Regions from separate parts of the Listeria sp. Marseille-Q6474 genome, predicted to be linked through region 2. Evidence: a T-box and tRNA genes for the amino acid it is inferred to sense, from the RefSeq annotation. Region 2 holds a T-box; the other regions hold tRNA genes.
What was found. A T-box is a leader RNA that pairs with one kind of tRNA and senses whether it is charged. The one in region 2 lies ahead of ileS (isoleucine--tRNA ligase), so its partner is inferred to be a tRNA-Ile.
Positions count from the first base shown of each region.

Region 1: it has a tRNA-Ile gene. The T-box ahead of ileS (isoleucine--tRNA ligase) is inferred to sense a tRNA for this amino acid. The anticodon was not compared.
Region 3: it has a tRNA-Ile gene. The T-box ahead of ileS (isoleucine--tRNA ligase) is inferred to sense a tRNA for this amino acid. The anticodon was not compared.

Region 1 is NZ_CAMPPS010000002.1:59,790-67,569, reverse strand. Features, by position in the region: tRNA gene OC533_RS11040 (tRNA-Trp) at 1-71, opposite strand, end outside; tRNA gene OC533_RS11035 (tRNA-Tyr) at 79-162, opposite strand; tRNA gene OC533_RS11030 (tRNA-Phe) at 185-257, opposite strand; tRNA gene OC533_RS11025 (tRNA-Asp) at 262-337, opposite strand; tRNA gene OC533_RS11020 (tRNA-Met) at 344-417, opposite strand; tRNA gene OC533_RS11015 (tRNA-Val) at 439-514, opposite strand; tRNA gene OC533_RS11010 (tRNA-Glu) at 571-642, opposite strand; tRNA gene OC533_RS11005 (tRNA-Ser) at 679-767, opposite strand; tRNA gene OC533_RS11000 (tRNA-Asn) at 774-849, opposite strand; rRNA gene rrf (5S ribosomal RNA) at 860-975, opposite strand; rRNA gene OC533_RS10990 (23S ribosomal RNA) at 1,053-3,984, opposite strand; tRNA gene OC533_RS10985 (tRNA-Ala) at 4,157-4,232, opposite strand; tRNA gene OC533_RS10980 (tRNA-Ile) at 4,279-4,352, opposite strand; rRNA gene OC533_RS10975 (16S ribosomal RNA) at 4,482-6,031, opposite strand; gene OC533_RS10970 (DeoR/GlpR family DNA-binding transcription regulator) at 6,395-7,153, opposite strand; gene OC533_RS10965 (glucose-6-phosphate isomerase) at 7,258-7,780, opposite strand, start outside.
Region 2 is NZ_CAMPPS010000002.1:396,121-403,900, forward strand. Features, by position in the region: gene nadC (carboxylating nicotinate-nucleotide diphosphorylase) at 1-790, opposite strand, end outside; gene nadB (L-aspartate oxidase) at 787-2,241, opposite strand; gene OC533_RS12805 (IscS subfamily cysteine desulfurase) at 2,373-3,479, shown strand; gene OC533_RS12810 (transcription repressor NadR) at 3,484-4,005, shown strand; gene divIVA (septum site-determining protein DivIVA) at 4,100-4,627, shown strand; T-box leader at 4,624-4,857, shown strand; gene ileS (isoleucine--tRNA ligase) at 4,910-7,675, shown strand.
Region 3 is NZ_CAMPPS010000001.1:1,949,579-1,957,358, forward strand. Features, by position in the region: gene OC533_RS09770 (GW domain-containing glycosaminoglycan-binding protein) at 1-416, opposite strand, end outside; gene OC533_RS09775 (Mrp/NBP35 family ATP-binding protein) at 680-1,708, shown strand; rRNA gene OC533_RS09780 (16S ribosomal RNA) at 1,992-3,541, shown strand; tRNA gene OC533_RS09785 (tRNA-Ile) at 3,671-3,744, shown strand; tRNA gene OC533_RS09790 (tRNA-Ala) at 3,791-3,866, shown strand; rRNA gene OC533_RS09795 (23S ribosomal RNA) at 4,039-6,970, shown strand; rRNA gene rrf (5S ribosomal RNA) at 7,048-7,163, shown strand; tRNA gene OC533_RS09805 (tRNA-Asn) at 7,174-7,249, shown strand; tRNA gene OC533_RS09810 (tRNA-Thr) at 7,274-7,346, shown strand; gene OC533_RS09815 (matrixin family metalloprotease) at 7,778-7,780, shown strand, end outside.

The DNA.
Region 1 (7,780 bases), 340 kb from region 2:
CAGGGGCAGTAGGAATCGAACCCACACTGGAGGTTTTGGAGACCTCAGTTCTACCTTTAAACTATGCCCCTATAATAATGGTGGAGGGGAGTGGATTCGAACCACCGAACCCGAAGGAGCGGATTTACAGTCCGCCGCGTTTAGCCACTTCGCTACCCCTCCATATTAAATAAAAGAAAAAAAGTGGCTTGGGACAGAATCGAACTGCCGACACCTTGAGCTTCAATCAAGTGCTCTACCAACTGAGCTACCAAGCCATAATGGCGGTCCCGACGGGATTTGAACCCGCGATCTCCTGCGTGACAGGCAGGCATGTTAACCCCTACACCACGGAACCACTCTATTGCGGGGGCAGGATTTGAACCTACGACCTTCGGGTTATGAGCCCGACGAGCTACCAGACTGCTCCACCCCGCGACAATATTATTATAAAACTAATGGTGGAGGTTAACGGGATCGAACCGCTGACCCTCTGCTTGTAAGGCAGATGCTCTCCCAGCTGAGCTAAACCTCCATAATTACTATTCTACTCTAAAAACATGAAATTGTCTCTAATAGATTAGTAAAAAATGACCCGTACGGGAATCGAACCCGTGTTACCGCCGTGAAAGGGCGGTGTCTTAACCGCTTGACCAACGGGCCTTAGTAAGAAAATGTTACTTTATTATTACGTGTAAACGGAGAGCAAGGGATTCGAACCCTTGAGACAGCTTACACCGCCTACACGGTTTCCAACCGTGCTCCTTCGGCCACTCGGACAGCTCTCCAGAAAATGGCTCCACAGGCAGGACTCGAACCTGCGACCGATCGGTTAACAGCCGATTGCTCTACCAACTGAGCTACTGTGGAATAATAAATTGCCCGGCAGCGACCTACTCTCGCAGGGGGAAGCCCCCAACTACCATTGGCGCAGAGAAGCTTAACTACCGTGTTCGGGATGGGAACGGGTGTGACCTTCTCGCCATAACTACCAGACAATATGAAGTTGTTGAAAGATTGCTCTCTCAAAACTAGAGAAGAAAGGGTTCAGTTAGGTAACTTCGTTTCATTTTTTGGTTAAGTCCTCGATCGATTAGTATTTGTCCGCTCCATGTATCGCTACACTTCCACTCCAAACCTATCTACCTGATCATCTTTCAGGGATCTTACTTTCCGAAGAAATGGGAAATCTCATCTTGAGGGGGGCTTCACGCTTAGATGCTTTCAGCGTTTATCCCTGCCACACATAGCTACCCAGCGATGCTCCTGGCGGAACAACTGGTACACCAGCGGTGTGTCCATCCCGGTCCTCTCGTACTAAGGACAGCTCCTCTCAAATTTCCTGCGCCCGCGACGGATAGGGACCGAACTGTCTCACGACGTTCTGAACCCAGCTCGCGTGCCGCTTTAATGGGCGAACAGCCCAACCCTTGGGACCGACTACAGCCCCAGGATGCGACGAGCCGACATCGAGGTGCCAAACCTCCCCGTCGATGTGGACTCTTGGGGGAGATAAGCCTGTTATCCCCGGGGTAGCTTTTATCCGTTGAGCGATGGCCCTTCCATGCGGAACCACCGGATCACTAAGCCCGACTTTCGTCCCTGCTCGACTTGTCAGTCTCGCAGTCAAGCTCCCTTGTGCCTTTACACTCTGCGAATGATTTCCATCCATTCTGAGGGAACCTTTGGGCGCCTCCGTTACTCTTTAGGAGGCGACCGCCCCAGTCAAACTGCCCACCTGACACTGTCTCCCCACGCGCTTAGCGTGGCGGGTTAGAATGGTCATACAGCCAGGGTAGTATCCCACCATTGCCTCCTCGTATGCTAGCGCACACGTCTCTTCGGCTCCTACCTATCCTGTACAAGCGGTACAAACATTCCATATCAGGTTGCAGTAAAGCTCCACGGGGTCTTTCCGTCCTGTCGCGGGTAACCTGCATCTTCACAGGTACTATAATTTCACCGAGTCTCTCGTTGAGACAGTGCCCAGATCGTTGCGCCTTTCGTGCGGGTCGGAACTTACCCGACAAGGAATTTCGCTACCTTAGGACCGTTATAGTTACGGCCGCCGTTTACTGGGGCTTCAATTCGTACCTTCGCCGAAGCTAAGCACTCCTCTTAACCTTCCAGCACCGGGCAGGCGTCAGCCCCTATACGTCACCTTACGGTTTTGCAGAGACCTGTGTTTTTGCTAAACAGTCGCCTGGGCCTATTCACTGCGGCTCTCTCGGGCTTGCACCCTAATAGAGCACCCCTTCTCCCGAAGTTACGGGGTCATTTTGCCGAGTTCCTTAACGAGAGTTCTCTCGCTCACCTTAGGATTCTCTCCTCATCTACCTGTGTCGGTTTGCGGTACGGGCAGTACTACTCTTCCTAGAGGCTTTTCTTGACAGCGTGAAATCAGGAACTTCCGTACTTAATTTCCTTCCCCATCACAGCTCATGCTTCGCAAGAAGCGGATTTGCCTACTTCTCACACTCACTGCTTGGACGCACATTTCCATTCGTGCGATTCCCTATCCTTCTGTGTCACCCCATCGGTTAAACAATTAGCACTGGTACAGGAATCTCTACCTGTTGTCCATCGCCTACGCCTATCGGCCTCGGCTTAGGTCCCGACTAACCCTGAGCGGACGAGCCTTCCTCAGGAAACCTTAGATATTCGGTGGAAGGGATTCTCACCCTTCTTTCGCTACTCATACCGGCATTCTCACTTCTAAGCGCTCCACCAGTCCTTCCGGTCTGACTTCACCGCCCTTAGAACGCTCTCCTACCACGAACCTCCGAAGAGGTTCATCCACAGTTTCGGTAATATGTTTAGCCCCGGTACATTTTCGGCGCGGGGTCACTCGACCAGTGAGCTATTACGCACTCTTTCAATGGTGGCTGCTTCTAAGCCAACATCCTGGTTGTCTAAGCAACCCCACATCCTTTTCCACTTAACATATATTTGGGGACCTTAACTGGTGGTCTGGGCTGTTTCCCTTTCGACTACGGATCTTATCACTCGCAGTCTGACTCCCGAGTATAAGTACATGGCATTCGGAGTTTATCTGAATTCGGTAACCCGAGAAGGGCCCCTAGTCCAAACAGTGCTCTACCTCCATGACTCTTTACCTCGAGGCTAGCCCTAAAGCTATTTCGGAGAGAACCAGCTATCTCCAAGTTCGATTGGAATTTCTCCGCTACCCACACCTCATCCCCGCACTTTTCAACGTGCGTGGGTTCGGACCTCCAGTAAGTATTACCTTACCTTCATCCTGGACATGGGTAGATCACCTGGTTTCGGGTCTACGACCTGTTACTTATGCGCCCTATTCAGACTCGCTTTCGCTACGGCTCCGCTTTTTCCGCTTAACCTTGCAACAAATCGTAACTCGCCGGTTCATTCTACAAAAGGCACGCTATCACCCATTAACGGGCTCTAACTACTTGTAGGCACACGGTTTCAGGAACTGTTTCACTCCCCTTCCGGGGTGCTTTTCACCTTTCCCTCACGGTACTGGTTCACTATCGGTCACTAGGGAGTATTTAGCCTTGGGAGATGGTCCTCCCGGATTCCGACGGAATTTCACGTGTTCCGCCGTACTCAGGATCCACTCTGGAGGGAAAGCCATTTCAACTACCGGGCTGTTACCGTCTTTGGCGGGCCTTTCCAGACCGCTTCATTTATAACTTTCTTTTGTAACTCCGTATAGAGTGTCCTACAACCCCAAGAAGCAAGCTTCTTGGTTTGGGCTCTTTCCGTTTCGCTCGCCGCTACTCAGGAAATCGATTTTTCTTTCTCTTCCTCCAGGTACTTAGATGTTTCAGTTCCCTGGGTCTGCCTTCCTCACGCTATGTATTCACGTAAGGATACTATCCGACTAAAGATAGTGGGTTCCCCCATTCGGAAATCTCTGGATCAACGCTTACGTACAGCTCCCCAAAGCATATCGGTGTTAGTCCCGTCCTTCTTCGGCTCCTAGTGCCAAGGCATCCACCGTGCGCCCTTTCTAACTTAACCAATTTACTTCTACGAAGTAAAGGTTGTTTTTCTGATGTTCCGTATCAGCGATGATACTTCTTATCAGATGAAAGATTCACTTTCAGATGATTCTCGGTTACTTGTGTCATAAATAATAAATTATCTATGCTAACTTTACTAACTTTCTTATCTAGTTTTCAAAGAACAATTTTGGTGGAGCCTAGCGGGATCGAACCGCTGACCTCCTGCGTGCAAAGCAGGCGCTCTCCCAGCTGAGCTAAGGCCCCTAAAAGGAATTAAATTGAATGTTTTCTTCGTGTCAGAAAGAAAAAGTGGGCCTAAATGGACTCGAACCATCGACCTCACGCTTATCAGGCGTGCGCTCTAACCAGCTGAGCTATAGGCCCGTCAAAAATGTAGTGGCGCTATGCTCCATGCATGTTGCCTTGCGTACTTTATCTGACATACAAGAGAGTGACCTCTCAAAACTGAACAAATAGAGAAGAACGAAAACTCACAGGTTTCCTTTTCCTTAGAAAGGAGGTGATCCAGCCGCACCTTCCGATACGGCTACCTTGTTACGACTTCACCCCAATTATCTGTCCCACCTTCGGCGGCTGGCTCCATAAAGGTTACCCTACCGACTTCGGGTGTTACAAACTCTCGTGGTGTGACGGGCGGTGTGTACAAGGCCCGGGAACGTATTCACCGTGGCATGCTGATCCACGATTACTAGCGATTCCGGCTTCATGTAGGCGAGTTGCAGCCTACAATCCGAACTGAGAATGGTTTTATGGGATTGGCTCCACCTCGCGGCTTCGCGACCCTTTGTACCATCCATTGTAGCACGTGTGTAGCCCAGGTCATAAGGGGCATGATGATTTGACGTCATCCCCACCTTCCTCCGGCTTGCACCGGCAGTCACTTTAGAGTGCCCAACTAAATGCTGGCAACTAAAATCAAGGGTTGCGCTCGTTGCGGGACTTAACCCAACATCTCACGACACGAGCTGACGACAACCATGCACCACCTGTCACTTTGTCCCCGAAGGGAAAGCTCTGTCTCCAGAGTGGTCAAAGGATGTCAAGACCTGGTAAGGTTCTTCGCGTTGCTTCGAATTAAACCACATGCTCCACCGCTTGTGCGGGCCCCCGTCAATTCCTTTGAGTTTCAACCTTGCGGTCGTACTCCCCAGGCGGAGTGCTTAATGCGTTAGCTGCAGCACTAAGGGGCGGAAACCCCCTAACACTTAGCACTCATCGTTTACGGCGTGGACTACCAGGGTATCTAATCCTGTTTGCTCCCCACGCTTTCGCGCCTCAGCGTCAGTTACAGACCAGAGAGTCGCCTTCGCCACTGGTGTTCCTCCACATATCTACGCATTTCACCGCTACACGTGGAATTCCACTCTCCTCTTCTGCACTCCAGTCTTCCAGTTTCCAATGACCCTCCCCGGTTAAGCCGGGGGCTTTCACATCAGACTTAAAAGACCGCCTGCGCGCGCTTTACGCCCAATAAATCCGGACAACGCTTGCCACCTACGTATTACCGCGGCTGCTGGCACGTAGTTAGCCGTGGCTTTCTGGTTAGATACCGTCAAGGGACAAGCAGTTACTCTTATCCTTGTTCTTCTCTAACAACAGTACTTTACGATCCGAAAACCTTCTTCATACACGCGGCGTTGCTCCGTCAGACTTTCGTCCATTGCGGAAGATTCCCTACTGCTGCCTCCCGTAGGAGTCTGGGCCGTGTCTCAGTCCCAGTGTGGCCGATCACCCTCTCAGGTCGGCTATGCATCGTTGCCTTGGTAGGCCATTACCCTACCAACTAGCTAATGCACCGCGGGCCCATCTGTAAGCGATAGCCGAAACCATCTTTCAAGAGCGTGGCATGCGCCACACTCTATCATTCGGTATTAGCCCCGGTTTCCCGGAGTTATCCCCAACTTACAGGCAGGTTGCCCACGTGTTACTCACCCGTCCGCCACTAACTTTGGAAGAGCAAGCTCTTCCTCCGTTCGTTCGACTTGCATGTATTAGGCACGCCGCCAGCGTTCGTCCTGAGCCAGGATCAAACTCTCTTTAAAATATAAATTGAATTTGAATACTTATTCAACACCGTGAATAAGATTCCTTGCGTCAAATTGACTTCGCTAGCAATTAAATTACTAGTTTGTTTTTGTTGAAAACAGCTTTCTGTTTTCTGCCCTGCGATTACCAGTGAGACTTTACGTCTCATTGCTTTTCGTCTTCTTTTTTGTTCAGTTTTCAAAGGTCAGTTTCTTTTGCTGCTAAAGCGTTTGTCCGTATCAGCAACGTTTATAAATATACCAAGATTTTTGCCTTTCGTCAATACTTTTTACAAAGTTTTTTAAATAAAGATGAAAAAAGATTAATTTAGTGTATAAATTGATGTTAGGACAATGTTTTTTAGTCAAAACTAAAAGGCTTTAAGTTGTATAAATTTGCATTCCTTTTTCTTCAAATTGTTCTTTCAAGACTGGATCTATTTCTTTTCCAGTGATGATAGAAGATATTTCATCTAGAGCTGCGTATTTGTATAAGGAGATCCGACCGAACTTGGTGTGATCTGTTACTAGGATTACTTCATCGGCTGAGTGGAGCATTTGTTGTTTGGCTGGGATTAGATATTCATCGTAGTGCATTAACCCCTTATCAATATCAAGCGCCGGTGTGGTTACGAAGGCTTTATGTACGTGAATACTCTGTAAGGTTCCGCTCGTTATCATACCGTTAAGAATGAATGTTTCCGGATAAATGACTCCACCTGTCACGATTACTTTGGACGGGGAAAAGCGCATTATGGAAGCTACGTTAATATCATTTGTTATTACGGTTAATTTGGAGCGGTCTTTTAATGCTGTTGCGATATGGCCGGTTGTTGTGCCGGCGTCTAGGATGATTGTGTCCCCGTCTTTAACCATTGTTGCTGCTAATGTAGCGATGCGTTGTTTTTCTTCATAGCGCACTTCACTACGTTTTTTCCAGTTAGGTTCAGAAACTACTTTTTCTTCTATCATAACTCCGCCATGGGTTCTTTTTAGTTTTTTGTCTTTTTCAAGTGATGTTAAATCGCGGCGAATGGTTGCTTCGTGAACTTCAAAATGTTTAGCTAGTTCGCTAACGGTTGCTATTTTTCGGCTTTTGACATATTGGACAATGGCGCGTTTACGTTCGATAGATAGCACTTCTTCCCCTCCTTTTGTTTAACTATATGGTAACTCCAATAGAAAAAAATCGCAAACAATCAAAAAACCTTGGAGCGATTGGCCCCAAGGTTTGGAAATGAAAATTAATCGTTTAAGCGTTTTTCTAGTTCTGCTTTTTTGTCTTCGAAGCCTGGTTTGCCAAGTAATGCGAACATGTTAGCTTTATATGCTTCTACTCCTGGTTGGTCAAATGGATTTACGCCATTTAGGTAACCGCTGATAGCTACAGCTTTTTCAAAGAAGTATACTAGGTAGCCGAAAGTATAAGCATCTAGTTCTGGTACTTCTACAACAAAGTTTGGAACTTCGCCGTCTGTATGTGCTAAAAGAGTTCCTTCGAATGCTTTTGTATTAACGAAATCAACTGTTTCGCCAGCAAGGTAATTTAAGCCATCTAAATCTACTTCTTCTTTATTGATAGTTAAATTGTGGCGTGGTTTGTCCACTTTGATAACTGTTTCAAAAAGGTTACGACGGCCGTCTTGGATATATTGACCGATAGAATGTAAATCTGTAGAGAAGTTAGCGCTCGATGGGTAAATTCCTTTTTTGTCTTTACCTTCACTTTCGCCGAATAATTGTTTCCACCATTCGTTGAAATATTGT
Region 2 (7,780 bases):
GCGTTAGTGATCCTAAAGAAATATAATTCGCACCAGAGCCTTTATAATGATTAATATTATCTAAAGTGATATTGCCGGAAATCTCCGTAGTAATGTGGTCTGGCACTAGTTTAACAAGTTGTTTGATTTCTTCTGGTGTGCGGTTATCAAACATAATGATGTCTGCACCAGCTTGAACGGCTTCTTTTACTTGTGAGGCAGTTTCTGTTTCGACTTCGATTTTTACCATATGTCCCAGTTTTTCACGAACGGTAGAAACAGCTTCGGTTATACCACCAGAGAAGGCGATATGGTTATCTTTTAGCATGACTCCATCGTACAGACCATTTCGGTGGTTAAAGCCGCCACCGCTCTGCACGGCGTATTTATCGAAGGCACGAAGACCAGGCGCTGTTTTTCTTGTATCACAAATTCGAATAGTCGAATCGTCTAACTGTTTTACGGCAATATGGGTTTGGGTAGCAATACCACTCATTCGTTGCATTAAATTTAAAATAACACGCTCACCGGAAAGTAAAGTGCGAACAGGGGCCGAGACAGTCGCGATAATATCTCCTTTTTTAATTGTGTCACCATCTTTTTTTACGGCTTCAAAATGCACGTTTCCACCAAGGATTTCATATACTTTGGGCGGGATAGCGATGCCACAAAGAATACCTGTTTCCTTAGCAATAAAAACGCCTTCTCCCATTGTTTCACTGGAGAAAATACTATCTGAGCTTAAATCATGCTGACCAATATCTTCTAATAAAAATGCTTGAATTGCTTGATTCATAAGTATTGAGTTCATTTTGTTACTCCTTTTAAAATTCTATGTGCGCCAAGGCTTTCAGTTCGTTTTATGGCGCTTTCGGCAATTAATTTTGAGGTAATAATCATATGACTTATTTCAGCTGTTTCCCTCGTGTGGTTAGCGTAATCAAAAGTTTCTAACCAATGGAGAAATTCAGTGATTTTCTCAGATTTTCGTGTGATTCCTAATGTTTCCCAAATTTTTTCTTGGAGTATATGTTTTTCAGGTAAATGGGGCATTGTTGGTTGATAAGTGGGGGGATTCTCTGGAGCTATTATTCGATTAGTTTTTTGCGTGTGAATATATTCCGCTACTTTTTCACCAAAAACAAGTGTTTCAAGAAGGGAGTTGCTGGCGAGACGATTGGCGCCGTGTACACCTGCATTTGCCACTTCTCCAATGGCATAAAGATGAGGGATATTCGTCTTGCCGTTCAAATCCGTTCGAACACCACCCATTAAAAAATGCGCACCTGGATGAACTGGAATTCGTTTTGTTTCGCGAAATGGTACTTGGTGCTCGTCTAAGCTGGCTGTAATTGCAGGAAATCGCTTCTCAAAATGAGCCACCTTAGTAATATCAAGAAACACTTGGTTGCCACGCTCAATTTCTTCAAAAAGTGTGGCTGCAACGACATCACGTGGAGCGAGATCTGCCAGTGGATGCACGGTTTCCATAATAGCAGAACCATCCACGCGAATAAGTGTAGCTCCTTCGCCGCGAACTGCCTCAGAAATTAAGTCATGACAACGCCCGTTTAGAAAAAGCAAGGTTGGGTGGAACTGAATAAATTCCATGTCGGATAGTGTCGCACCAGCTCGGTAAGCAAGAGCCAAGCCATCTCCAGAAATAGTTGCAGCATTAGTGGTTACAGGAAAAAGTTGTCCGAGTCCGCCACTTGCTAAAATAATATGTTCGCCGTAATAAGTATGTAGCTGGTTTTCTTTATCTAAACAGTGAACCCCAATTGCTCTACTGTCATATTTAATAATCTCTATAGCCATTTTTTGCTCTTGCCAGTTAACATTTGTCAATTTTTCTTGTAAAAATGTAGTAAGAAATTTGCCAGTTTGATCCCCTCCAGAATGCAAAATACGAGGCAGTTGGTGCGCGCCTTCTAATCCAAGCGAAAGTTCGCCATCTTTTTTGTCGAAAGTCATTCCTTCTTTTATTAATTTTTGGATCACAATCGGACCACAAGTCACAAGTTGGTTTACAGCGCGAACTTTATTATGAAAACAACCAGCTTTAAAGGTATCGCTAAAATGTTTTTTTGGTGTATCGCTTTTTGATATAGCCGCGGCGACACCACCTTGAGCGAGCATAGAGTTACTTTCTTCTTTATGCGCTTTTGTGATTATTGTCACATCATAGTCCTGCATTAATCTGAGGGCAGCAGTGCAACCTGCGATACCGCTCCCAATGATAATAACTCGTTCTTTTGTCATTGTTTCCACCTCTTGCATAGTAGGTTCGATTAATTGTATACTTCTTAATGAATATACAGTTGTCTTGTCATCTATAATCACACAAAATCAAACTAAATTCAAGTATAAAATTTTAAGGGAGAGATAAAGAGATGATTTACTTTGACCATGCAGCAACTACGAAAATGAGTGAAACATCCTTACAAGTTTTTATGGATGCCTCGCGAGAATTCTTCGCTAATTCGGAAAGTTTACACGATGCCGGGACGAAATCAGCAGCCCTTTTAGAAAAATGTCGGGAAAGTTTTGCTGAGTTATTACATGTTCCAAACCGAGGGGTTTTATTTACGAGTGGTGGAACAGAGAGTAATCAAATCGCCATCCAAACGCTACTCCATACAACTGATAAGAAAGAAGTGCTCGTAAGTCCGCTGGAACACGCTTCTGTTTGGCAGCAACTAATGGCACTCGAACAAGCGGGGAAGTGTCGTATGAAAGCATTACCAGTTGATTCGTTTGGGCAAGTAAATCCAGCTACTTTAGAAAAAATGATTTCTGCTGAGACGGGGCTTATTATTATTCAACATGTTAATTCGGAAATCGGAACCATCCAACCAATCGCCGAACTAGCTCACATTGCTAAAAAAGCAGGTGTCTTTTTTCATACCGATATTGTTCAATCTTTTGGAAAACTTGATTTAGATTTAAGTGATGTCACTAGTTTTAGTATTTCATCGCATAAAATTTATGGACCAAAAGGGGCTGGAATACTTTTTATGAAACCAGATTCTCCTTTGCAGGCAGTTTTGCCAGATGTACATCATGAATTTGGCTTTAGACCGGGGACGGTAAATGTTCCAGCTATTGCTGCCTTTACAACTGCTGCCTATGATATAATGGAAAATAGAGAGCAAGAAGCGATTAGAGCTTTGAAACTAAAAGCTGCGATTTGCGACACATTAGAAACGCGGGTGAAAGTCGAAGGTGGACCAAATACATCGCCGTTTATTTTAGGACTTACTTTGCCAAATATGCAAGGTCAGGAAGCTTTACTTGCTTTAAACGAAGCAGATATTCAAATCTCGACGACGAGCGCATGTAGTTTACGTGATTTAGCTCCGTCCAGAACATTAATCGCTACTGGAAAAACAACAGAAGAAGCAAACCGTTTTATCCGGCTATCTTTTGGAAAAGAAAATGAATTAAACGATAGTATTATTTTTAAAGAGGAAATCGATAAATTACTACGAAAAAGGTGATAAGATGAAAAAAATATTAGGTGATACGCGTAGGCAAATGATTTTAAAATGGCTGAAAGAAGCTGAGGCTCCAATTTCTGGAAATCAATTAGCACAGAAAACAAATGTTAGCCGCCAAGTGATTGTTCAAGATATTTCTTTGTTAAAAGCTGGCAATGAACCAATTATGGCTACTCCACAAGGTTATATTTATGCGAAAGAAACGAGTTATACAGGTGAAAGACGCGTTATCGCTGTAAAACATACGAAAGAACAAGCTGCCGAGGAACTAAATATTTTGGTGGATCACGGTGTTTCCATTATTGATGTAATTGTGGATCATCCAATCTACGGCGAAATCACCGCTTCACTGCATTTAAAAAGCCGTTTTGATGTAGAAAAATTTGTGCGGAAATTGCAAACAACAGGAGCAACGATGCTTTCTGGTTTAACGGACGGAACCCATTTACATACGATTGAAGCAGATACGAAAGAACAATTAGAGCAAGCGATTAAGGCGCTAGATAAAGCTGGATTTTTAATCTAACCATTTTTCAATATAAATTCTAGGAAAAAGCTAGTAACTATGGTAGAATGTATGTTAGGTATTTATAAACAATAGTCGTATGGAGGTGCTAGATATGCCATTATCGCCGCTGGATATACATAACAAAGAGTTTACCCGTGGTTTTAGAGGTTATGACGAAGACGAAGTAAATGACTTCCTCGATCAAATCATTAAAGATTATGAACAAGTTATCAAAGAGAAAAAGCGTATTGAGGACACTTTAAATAATAGTGAAGAACGTTTAGGTCATTTTACAAACATTGAAGAAACATTAAACAAATCATTAATCGTGGCACAAACAGCTGCCGAAGAAGTGAAAGCTTCCGCTGAAAAAGAAGCAAAACTTATTATCCGTGAAGCTGAAAAAAATGCAGACCGAATTTTAAGCGACTCACTTTCTAAAGCTCGTAAAATCGCGATTGAAATTGAAGACCTAAAACGCCAATCTAAAGTATTCCGCGAGCGTCTTCGTATGTTAGTAGAAGCGCAAATGGATTTAATTAAAAGTGAAGACTGGCAGCAAATGATGGCTTACGATGTAGATGCAACAGAACTAGCGTCTATTAAAGAAGTCGAAGCTGCTGAATCAGAAGAACGTTAAAAACGATTATAAGAGACAAGTAAATTTTTTAGATATAGGATACAAAGCGAGTTGGTGCAAGGTGTGAGACCAGCTATCCTCTAAAAAATCGAAATCACTCTTTAGTTCTAACCCGAAAAAGCAACTGCTTGAGTAAGTGTTAGCGCGAGCCGGCGTTATGGCATTAATGAAGTGGGCAAGCAATTAACATGCATGTCAACAAGGGTGGTACCGCGAATCTCGTCCCTTTTTTGGGAGAGATTTTTTTGTGTTTAAAAATAAAGTTTTAAAGGAGAAGAGAGTATGGAATATAAAGATACGTTATTAATGCCAAAAACAGATTTTCCAATGCGTGGAAATTTGCCAAACAAAGAACCTGAATGGCAAGCAAAATGGGAAGAAGAAAAGCTATATGAGAAAATTCAAGAAAAAAATGCTGGACGCAAGGCGTATATTTTACATGATGGCCCTCCCTACGCAAACGGAGAGCTTCATATGGGGCATGCGTTAAATAAAACAATCAAAGATATTATCGTTCGTTATAAATCAATGGCTGGCTTCAGTTCCCCGTATGTTCCTGGTTGGGATACACACGGACTACCAATCGAGACAGCTATCGCCAAAAAAGGTGTTAAACGGAAAGAAATGTCGATCGCTGAATTCCGTAAACTGTGTGCCGAATATGCGATGACGCAAGTAGACGGCCAACGTACAGGTTTCAAACGCCTTGGAATTAACGGCGACTGGGAAAATCCTTACATTACACTTTTACCAGAATACGAAGCAGAGCAAATCAAAGTATTCGGTGAAATGGCGAAAAAAGGTTACATTTACAAAGGTAAAAAACCTGTTTATTGGTCTCCTTCTAGTGAATCTGCGCTTGCAGAAGCAGAAATCGAATATCAAGATAAAACATCTGCTTCGATTTTCGTGGCTTTCAAAGTAACAGACGGAAAAGGTGTACTAGATGAAGGTACGAATATCGTTATCTGGACAACAACTCCTTGGACAATTCCTGCAAACATGGGTATTACTGTTAACCCTGATTTGGATTATGTAGTAATTGAATCCGCGGGTGAAAAATATGTTGTAGCAGAAGCACTTTTACCAAGCTTACGTGAAAAACTAGGCTTTGAAGATGCGACAGTTGTTAAAACAGTTCGTGGTTCTGAACTTGACCGCGTTGTAACTAAACACCCATTCTATGACCGTGACTCTTTAGTAATGAACGGCGAACATGCCACTGCTGAAGCCGGTACTGGTGCGGTTCATACGGCTCCTGGACACGGGGAAGATGACTTTTTAATCGGGAAAAAATACGATTTAGAAATTCTTGCTCCACTAGATGATCGTGGCGTATTCACAGAAGAAGCTCCAGGATTTGAAGGCGTATTTTACGATACAGCGAATAAAATGGTAACAGAAAAATTAGAAGAAGTGGGCGCATTACTAAAAATGGAATTCATCACTCACTCTTATCCACATGATTGGCGTACGAAAAAACCAGTTATTTTCCGTGCTACAGCGCAGTGGTTTGCTTCAATTGACGCATTCCGTGATGATTTACTCGCTGCTGTTAAAGGTGTTAACTGGACTCCTGCTTGGGGTGAAACACGTCTATTCAATATGGTTCGCGACCGCGGCGACTGGGTTATTTCTCGTCAACGTGCGTGGGGCGTTCCGCTACCTATTTTCTATGCGGAAAACGGGGAAGCGATTATCACAGACGAAACAATCAACCATATTTCAGAACTGTTCCGTGAGCATGGTTCGAACGTTTGGTTTGAGCGTGATGTGAAAGACTTATTACCAGCTGGGTTTACACATCCAGGTAGCCCAAATGGCGAATTTACAAAAGAAACGGATATTATGGATGTTTGGTTTGATTCTGGTTCAAGTCATCAAGCCGTATTAAATGCTCGTCCAGAATTAAGTCGTCCGGCTGATTTGTACATGGAAGGCTCTGACCAATATCGTGGTTGGTTCAACTCATCCTTAACAACAGCTGTAGCAATCACTGGCGAAGCACCTTATCGTAATGTGCTAAGTCATGGTTTTGCACTGGATGGTGAAGGCCGTAAAATGAGTAAATCACTTGGAAATACTTTACTTCCAGGCAAAGTAATTAAACAACTTGGAGCGGATATTGTTCGTCTTTGGGTTGCTTCTGTGGATTATCAAGCTGATGTTCGTGTTAGTGATGAAATCTTAAAACAAGTATCCGAAGTGTACCGTAAAATCCGTAACACAATGCGTTTCTTACTTGGAAACATCAATGACTTCAATCCAACTACTAACGGTGTTTCTTATGAAAACTTACGTGAAGTAGATAAATACATGCTGATTAAATTAAACGATTTAGTGAAAAATGTGAAGGATAGCTATGAAGCGTTTGAATTCTCTACTATTTACCACCAAATCAATAATTTCTGTACAGTAGAATTAAGCCAATTTTATATGGACTTTGCCAAAGATGTTGTTTACATTGAAGCAGCGGATAGTCATGATCGTCGTGCTATGCAAACTGTCTTTTATGAAGCGGTTGTTACTTTGACAAAACTACTTGCTCCAATTTTACCGCATACGACGGAAGAAGTTTGGAATAGCTTGATTGGTGAAGGCGCGGAAAGTATTCATTTACAAGATTTACCAGATGTAAAAGTATTAGCTGATAGTGAAGAAATTACTGCGAAATGGGACGCATTCATGCAAATCCGTGATAACGTCCAAAAAGCGCTAGAATTCGCTCGTAATGAAAAACTTATCGGTAAATCAATGCTTGCAAAAGTAACTCTATATGTAGACGGAGAAGCGAAAACATTGTTTGATTCATTAGAAGGCGATTTTGCACAACTATTCATCGTTTCTGATTTTGAACTTGTGGAAGGTTTGGAAAATGCGCCAGAATCTGCATTTAAATCAAATCAAGTAGCTGTTCAAATTACAGTAGCGGAAGGCGAAACTTGTGAACGTTGCCGTGTAGTGAAAAAAGATGTAGGCGTAAATCCAAAATATCCAACACTTTGTGGCCGCTGTGCTGATATTGTTGTAAAACACTACGAAGCTTAATGCTCGCTTGGGGAAAATCCTAGTAGTTTAAAAAGGAGGTTCCCCAAGCTTTTTTAATTTAAGATGTGGTATTATAGACGTAATTCCAAATAAAGGAGGTTGCTT
Region 3 (7,780 bases), on a different contig from region 2:
TAGCGTGCATTTTGCGTAATTAAGTTTGTATGGTCTTCAATTGATTCTTTCCAGCTAGGATAAACGCGGAAATCAGCCGTAGTTGCCCCAGATGCTTCCATCGTCCCCATAGAAACAGATTTACCTTCATACTGACCTTTAATACCAAATAAGTTATTAGAATTCTTGCTTAAACCACTTTTACCCCAGTTAGATTCTAAAATAGCTTGGGCAAGAGTTACACTAGTCAAAAGCTTGCCATCTCGGTAACCGTCTTCTGCAGCAGGTAAAATCTCATCGATAAATGCTTGTTGCGAAGAAGTTAATGAATTTTGAGCAACTCTTGAATTTCCCGTTTCTGCTCCAACATTTAAAGAAACTACTAAAAATGCCACAATGAGCAAGATAATCCCTGGTTTTATAAACTTTCTCTCCAAAATCGAACGCACTCCTTTTTACTATAACTGCGCTTATTTTAGCAATAAATAAAGAAATAGTTCTATTACAGTTCGATGACGAAACAAAGACAAAATGCTGAAGTGACTGGTATATATAGCTTTAACGTCAATTGCCAAAATGTGTAAAATTTGTGAAATTATTTATAGAGTGAAGTACATAAATATTGAATATGTGAAAAAAAGAAGGAGCCATGCTATAATATTCAGTATGTCAGCGCATTCATTTATGGAGGTTTGTAACTATGTTAAACGAACAACAAATTACTAGATTATTATATCGACTGCAAGATCCTGTTTTGGAAGCTAGTTTGGAAGAAACAGAAGGTATTTTAGAAGTGCAAGTCCTTGGAGAAAGCGCAAATATCAAAATTGCCTTAGCGGATCCAGCGATAGAAACAGATCATTTTGTTCATAATATAGAAGAACTTTTAACACAATTCGGTGTAAATGAAATCAATATTGAACTTGAATACTTGCCGGCTGCAGTAATTGACCGTATTTTTCAAGCGAGAGATAACATCCTTTCAGAAACTAGCCAAACTAAATTTTTAGCAATAGCAAGTGGCAAGGGAGGCGTTGGGAAATCGACTGTCGCAGCAAACCTAGCGATAGCCTTAGCTCAACAGGGTAAAAAAGTAGGCTTACTTGATGCGGATATATATGGTTTCAGTATCCCAGTATTACTTGGAACAACAGAATCCCCACGTAAAGAAAATGGACAAATTATCCCTGTAGAAACAAACGGTATCCAAATGATCTCGATGGATTTCTTTGTAGAGTCTGGCGAACCAGTTATTTGGCGTGGTCCGATGCTAGGAAAAATGATAAAGATGTTTTTAGAAGAAGTGAGATGGGGAAAATTAGATTACTTGTTAATTGACTTGCCACCTGGAACTGGAGATGTCGCTCTAGATATTCACACCTTAATTCCAAAATGCAATGAAATTATCGTTACAACACCACATTTCGCAGCGGCATCAGTTGCATCACGTGCGGGATATATGGCTTCGAAAAACAACCATAACATTATTGGCGTAATTGAAAATATGTCTTATCTAAAACTTGAAGATGAACAAACCTTAAAAATATTTGGACAAGGTGGCGGAGAAAAAGTTGCTGCTGACCTAGAAACACAACTTTTAATTCAATTACCAATCGAACAACCAGATTTCAATGGAAATGGCTATACATCAGCTATCTATAGCGAGTCTAGTGAAGCGGGAAAAGCCTATAAAACTCTAGCAGAGAAAATAATTCCATATTTATTATAAAAACTTTGTAAAAAGTATTGACGAAAGGCAAAAATCTTGGTATATTTATAAACGTTGCTGATACGGACAAACGCTTTAGCAGCAAAAGAAACTGACCTTTGAAAACTGAACAAAAAAGAAGACGAAAAGCAATGAGACGTAAAGTCTCACTGGTAATCGCAGGGCAGAAAACAGAAAGCTGTTTTCAACAAAAACAAACTAGTAATTTAATTGCTAGCGAAGTCAATTTGACGCAAGGAATCTTATTCACGGTGTTGAATAAGTATTCAAATTCAATTTATATTTTAAAGAGAGTTTGATCCTGGCTCAGGACGAACGCTGGCGGCGTGCCTAATACATGCAAGTCGAACGAACGGAGGAAGAGCTTGCTCTTCCAAAGTTAGTGGCGGACGGGTGAGTAACACGTGGGCAACCTGCCTGTAAGTTGGGGATAACTCCGGGAAACCGGGGCTAATACCGAATGATAGAGTGTGGCGCATGCCACGCTCTTGAAAGATGGTTTCGGCTATCGCTTACAGATGGGCCCGCGGTGCATTAGCTAGTTGGTAGGGTAATGGCCTACCAAGGCAACGATGCATAGCCGACCTGAGAGGGTGATCGGCCACACTGGGACTGAGACACGGCCCAGACTCCTACGGGAGGCAGCAGTAGGGAATCTTCCGCAATGGACGAAAGTCTGACGGAGCAACGCCGCGTGTATGAAGAAGGTTTTCGGATCGTAAAGTACTGTTGTTAGAGAAGAACAAGGATAAGAGTAACTGCTTGTCCCTTGACGGTATCTAACCAGAAAGCCACGGCTAACTACGTGCCAGCAGCCGCGGTAATACGTAGGTGGCAAGCGTTGTCCGGATTTATTGGGCGTAAAGCGCGCGCAGGCGGTCTTTTAAGTCTGATGTGAAAGCCCCCGGCTTAACCGGGGAGGGTCATTGGAAACTGGAAGACTGGAGTGCAGAAGAGGAGAGTGGAATTCCACGTGTAGCGGTGAAATGCGTAGATATGTGGAGGAACACCAGTGGCGAAGGCGACTCTCTGGTCTGTAACTGACGCTGAGGCGCGAAAGCGTGGGGAGCAAACAGGATTAGATACCCTGGTAGTCCACGCCGTAAACGATGAGTGCTAAGTGTTAGGGGGTTTCCGCCCCTTAGTGCTGCAGCTAACGCATTAAGCACTCCGCCTGGGGAGTACGACCGCAAGGTTGAAACTCAAAGGAATTGACGGGGGCCCGCACAAGCGGTGGAGCATGTGGTTTAATTCGAAGCAACGCGAAGAACCTTACCAGGTCTTGACATCCTTTGACCACTCTGGAGACAGAGCTTTCCCTTCGGGGACAAAGTGACAGGTGGTGCATGGTTGTCGTCAGCTCGTGTCGTGAGATGTTGGGTTAAGTCCCGCAACGAGCGCAACCCTTGATTTTAGTTGCCAGCATTTAGTTGGGCACTCTAAAGTGACTGCCGGTGCAAGCCGGAGGAAGGTGGGGATGACGTCAAATCATCATGCCCCTTATGACCTGGGCTACACACGTGCTACAATGGATGGTACAAAGGGTCGCGAAGCCGCGAGGTGGAGCCAATCCCATAAAACCATTCTCAGTTCGGATTGTAGGCTGCAACTCGCCTACATGAAGCCGGAATCGCTAGTAATCGTGGATCAGCATGCCACGGTGAATACGTTCCCGGGCCTTGTACACACCGCCCGTCACACCACGAGAGTTTGTAACACCCGAAGTCGGTAGGGTAACCTTTATGGAGCCAGCCGCCGAAGGTGGGACAGATAATTGGGGTGAAGTCGTAACAAGGTAGCCGTATCGGAAGGTGCGGCTGGATCACCTCCTTTCTAAGGAAAAGGAAACCTGTGAGTTTTCGTTCTTCTCTATTTGTTCAGTTTTGAGAGGTCACTCTCTTGTATGTCAGATAAAGTACGCAAGGCAACATGCATGGAGCATAGCGCCACTACATTTTTGACGGGCCTATAGCTCAGCTGGTTAGAGCGCACGCCTGATAAGCGTGAGGTCGATGGTTCGAGTCCATTTAGGCCCACTTTTTCTTTCTGACACGAAGAAAACATTCAATTTAATTCCTTTTAGGGGCCTTAGCTCAGCTGGGAGAGCGCCTGCTTTGCACGCAGGAGGTCAGCGGTTCGATCCCGCTAGGCTCCACCAAAATTGTTCTTTGAAAACTAGATAAGAAAGTTAGTAAAGTTAGCATAGATAATTTATTATTTATGACACAAGTAACCGAGAATCATCTGAAAGTGAATCTTTCATCTGATAGGAAGTATCATCGCTGATACGGAACATCAGAAAAACAACCTTTACTTCGTAGAAGTAAATTGGTTAAGTTAGAAAGGGCGCACGGTGGATGCCTTGGCACTAGGAGCCGAAGAAGGACGGGACTAACACCGATATGCTTTGGGGAGCTGTACGTAAGCGTTGATCCAGAGATTTCCGAATGGGGGAACCCACTATCTTTAGTCGGATAGTATCCTTACGTGAATACATAGCGTGAGGAAGGCAGACCCAGGGAACTGAAACATCTAAGTACCTGGAGGAAGAGAAAGAAAAATCGATTTCCTGAGTAGCGGCGAGCGAAACGGAAAGAGCCCAAACCAAGAAGCTTGCTTCTTGGGGTTGTAGGACACTCTATACGGAGTTACAAAAGAAAGTTATAAATGAAGCGGTCTGGAAAGGCCCGCCAAAGACGGTAACAGCCCGGTAGTTGAAATGGCTTTCCCTCCAGAGTGGATCCTGAGTACGGCGGAACACGTGAAATTCCGTCGGAATCCGGGAGGACCATCTCCCAAGGCTAAATACTCCCTAGTGACCGATAGTGAACCAGTACCGTGAGGGAAAGGTGAAAAGCACCCCGGAAGGGGAGTGAAACAGTTCCTGAAACCGTGTGCCTACAAGTAGTTAGAGCCCGTTAATGGGTGATAGCGTGCCTTTTGTAGAATGAACCGGCGAGTTACGATTTGTTGCAAGGTTAAGCGGAAAAAGCGGAGCCGTAGCGAAAGCGAGTCTGAATAGGGCGCATAAGTAACAGGTCGTAGACCCGAAACCAGGTGATCTACCCATGTCCAGGATGAAGGTAAGGTAATACTTACTGGAGGTCCGAACCCACGCACGTTGAAAAGTGCGGGGATGAGGTGTGGGTAGCGGAGAAATTCCAATCGAACTTGGAGATAGCTGGTTCTCTCCGAAATAGCTTTAGGGCTAGCCTCGAGGTAAAGAGTCATGGAGGTAGAGCACTGTTTGGACTAGGGGCCCTTCTCGGGTTACCGAATTCAGATAAACTCCGAATGCCATGTACTTATACTCGGGAGTCAGACTGCGAGTGATAAGATCCGTAGTCGAAAGGGAAACAGCCCAGACCACCAGTTAAGGTCCCCAAATATATGTTAAGTGGAAAAGGATGTGGGGTTGCTTAGACAACCAGGATGTTGGCTTAGAAGCAGCCACCATTGAAAGAGTGCGTAATAGCTCACTGGTCGAGTGACCCCGCGCCGAAAATGTACCGGGGCTAAACATATTACCGAAACTGTGGATGAACCTCTTCGGAGGTTCGTGGTAGGAGAGCGTTCTAAGGGCGGTGAAGTCAGACCGGAAGGACTGGTGGAGCGCTTAGAAGTGAGAATGCCGGTATGAGTAGCGAAAGAAGGGTGAGAATCCCTTCCACCGAATATCTAAGGTTTCCTGAGGAAGGCTCGTCCGCTCAGGGTTAGTCGGGACCTAAGCCGAGGCCGATAGGCGTAGGCGATGGACAACAGGTAGAGATTCCTGTACCAGTGCTAATTGTTTAACCGATGGGGTGACACAGAAGGATAGGGAATCGCACGAATGGAAATGTGCGTCCAAGCAGTGAGTGTGAGAAGTAGGCAAATCCGCTTCTTGCGAAGCATGAGCTGTGATGGGGAAGGAAATTAAGTACGGAAGTTCCTGATTTCACGCTGTCAAGAAAAGCCTCTAGGAAGAGTAGTACTGCCCGTACCGCAAACCGACACAGGTAGATGAGGAGAGAATCCTAAGGTGAGCGAGAGAACTCTCGTTAAGGAACTCGGCAAAATGACCCCGTAACTTCGGGAGAAGGGGTGCTCTATTAGGGTGCAAGCCCGAGAGAGCCGCAGTGAATAGGCCCAGGCGACTGTTTAGCAAAAACACAGGTCTCTGCAAAACCGTAAGGTGACGTATAGGGGCTGACGCCTGCCCGGTGCTGGAAGGTTAAGAGGAGTGCTTAGCTTCGGCGAAGGTACGAATTGAAGCCCCAGTAAACGGCGGCCGTAACTATAACGGTCCTAAGGTAGCGAAATTCCTTGTCGGGTAAGTTCCGACCCGCACGAAAGGCGCAACGATCTGGGCACTGTCTCAACGAGAGACTCGGTGAAATTATAGTACCTGTGAAGATGCAGGTTACCCGCGACAGGACGGAAAGACCCCGTGGAGCTTTACTGCAACCTGATATGGAATGTTTGTACCGCTTGTACAGGATAGGTAGGAGCCGAAGAGACGTGTGCGCTAGCATACGAGGAGGCAATGGTGGGATACTACCCTGGCTGTATGACCATTCTAACCCGCCACGCTAAGCGCGTGGGGAGACAGTGTCAGGTGGGCAGTTTGACTGGGGCGGTCGCCTCCTAAAGAGTAACGGAGGCGCCCAAAGGTTCCCTCAGAATGGATGGAAATCATTCGCAGAGTGTAAAGGCACAAGGGAGCTTGACTGCGAGACTGACAAGTCGAGCAGGGACGAAAGTCGGGCTTAGTGATCCGGTGGTTCCGCATGGAAGGGCCATCGCTCAACGGATAAAAGCTACCCCGGGGATAACAGGCTTATCTCCCCCAAGAGTCCACATCGACGGGGAGGTTTGGCACCTCGATGTCGGCTCGTCGCATCCTGGGGCTGTAGTCGGTCCCAAGGGTTGGGCTGTTCGCCCATTAAAGCGGCACGCGAGCTGGGTTCAGAACGTCGTGAGACAGTTCGGTCCCTATCCGTCGCGGGCGCAGGAAATTTGAGAGGAGCTGTCCTTAGTACGAGAGGACCGGGATGGACACACCGCTGGTGTACCAGTTGTTCCGCCAGGAGCATCGCTGGGTAGCTATGTGTGGCAGGGATAAACGCTGAAAGCATCTAAGCGTGAAGCCCCCCTCAAGATGAGATTTCCCATTTCTTCGGAAAGTAAGATCCCTGAAAGATGATCAGGTAGATAGGTTTGGAGTGGAAGTGTAGCGATACATGGAGCGGACAAATACTAATCGATCGAGGACTTAACCAAAAAATGAAACGAAGTTACCTAACTGAACCCTTTCTTCTCTAGTTTTGAGAGAGCAATCTTTCAACAACTTCATATTGTCTGGTAGTTATGGCGAGAAGGTCACACCCGTTCCCATCCCGAACACGGTAGTTAAGCTTCTCTGCGCCAATGGTAGTTGGGGGCTTCCCCCTGCGAGAGTAGGTCGCTGCCGGGCAATTTATTATTCCACAGTAGCTCAGTTGGTAGAGCAATCGGCTGTTAACCGATCGGTCGCAGGTTCGAGTCCTGCCTGTGGAGCCATTTTTTTATTTGAAAGGCTTTGCTGCCGCTTTAGCTCAGTTGGTAGAGCACTTCCATGGTAAGGAAGGGGTCGTCGGTTCAAATCCGACAAGTGGCTTAATATAATATGCTTGTACTTAGAATGTTTCGCTAGTATGCGAGGCTTTTTTTATTTGTCTAAAAATAATAAACTCCTTATCAGAAGTATACATATGCATTATTATTCAATGTGTTTTTATAGAAAATGTTAATTAATTAAATAAGTATCCAATTTTCTTGGATTTATTATTATTATATTGAGGAAAATATGTATTTTTCGACATAAGTAAAAGGTTGGTTGTATAAAATATGAATAACAAGCTAATATGTGTAGGATTTTAACAATGAAACAATTATAAAAGTCAATTTGTGTGGAAATAAAACAAAATTTTCTTTATTTTTTAGTAGTCCGTTACAAGAAACAGCCCTTTTCTTTCGTTTTCGGTCATACATCGCATTATTATGATACCTTATATATGTGTAAGAAAATTTTAAAAAGGAGATAACATCATG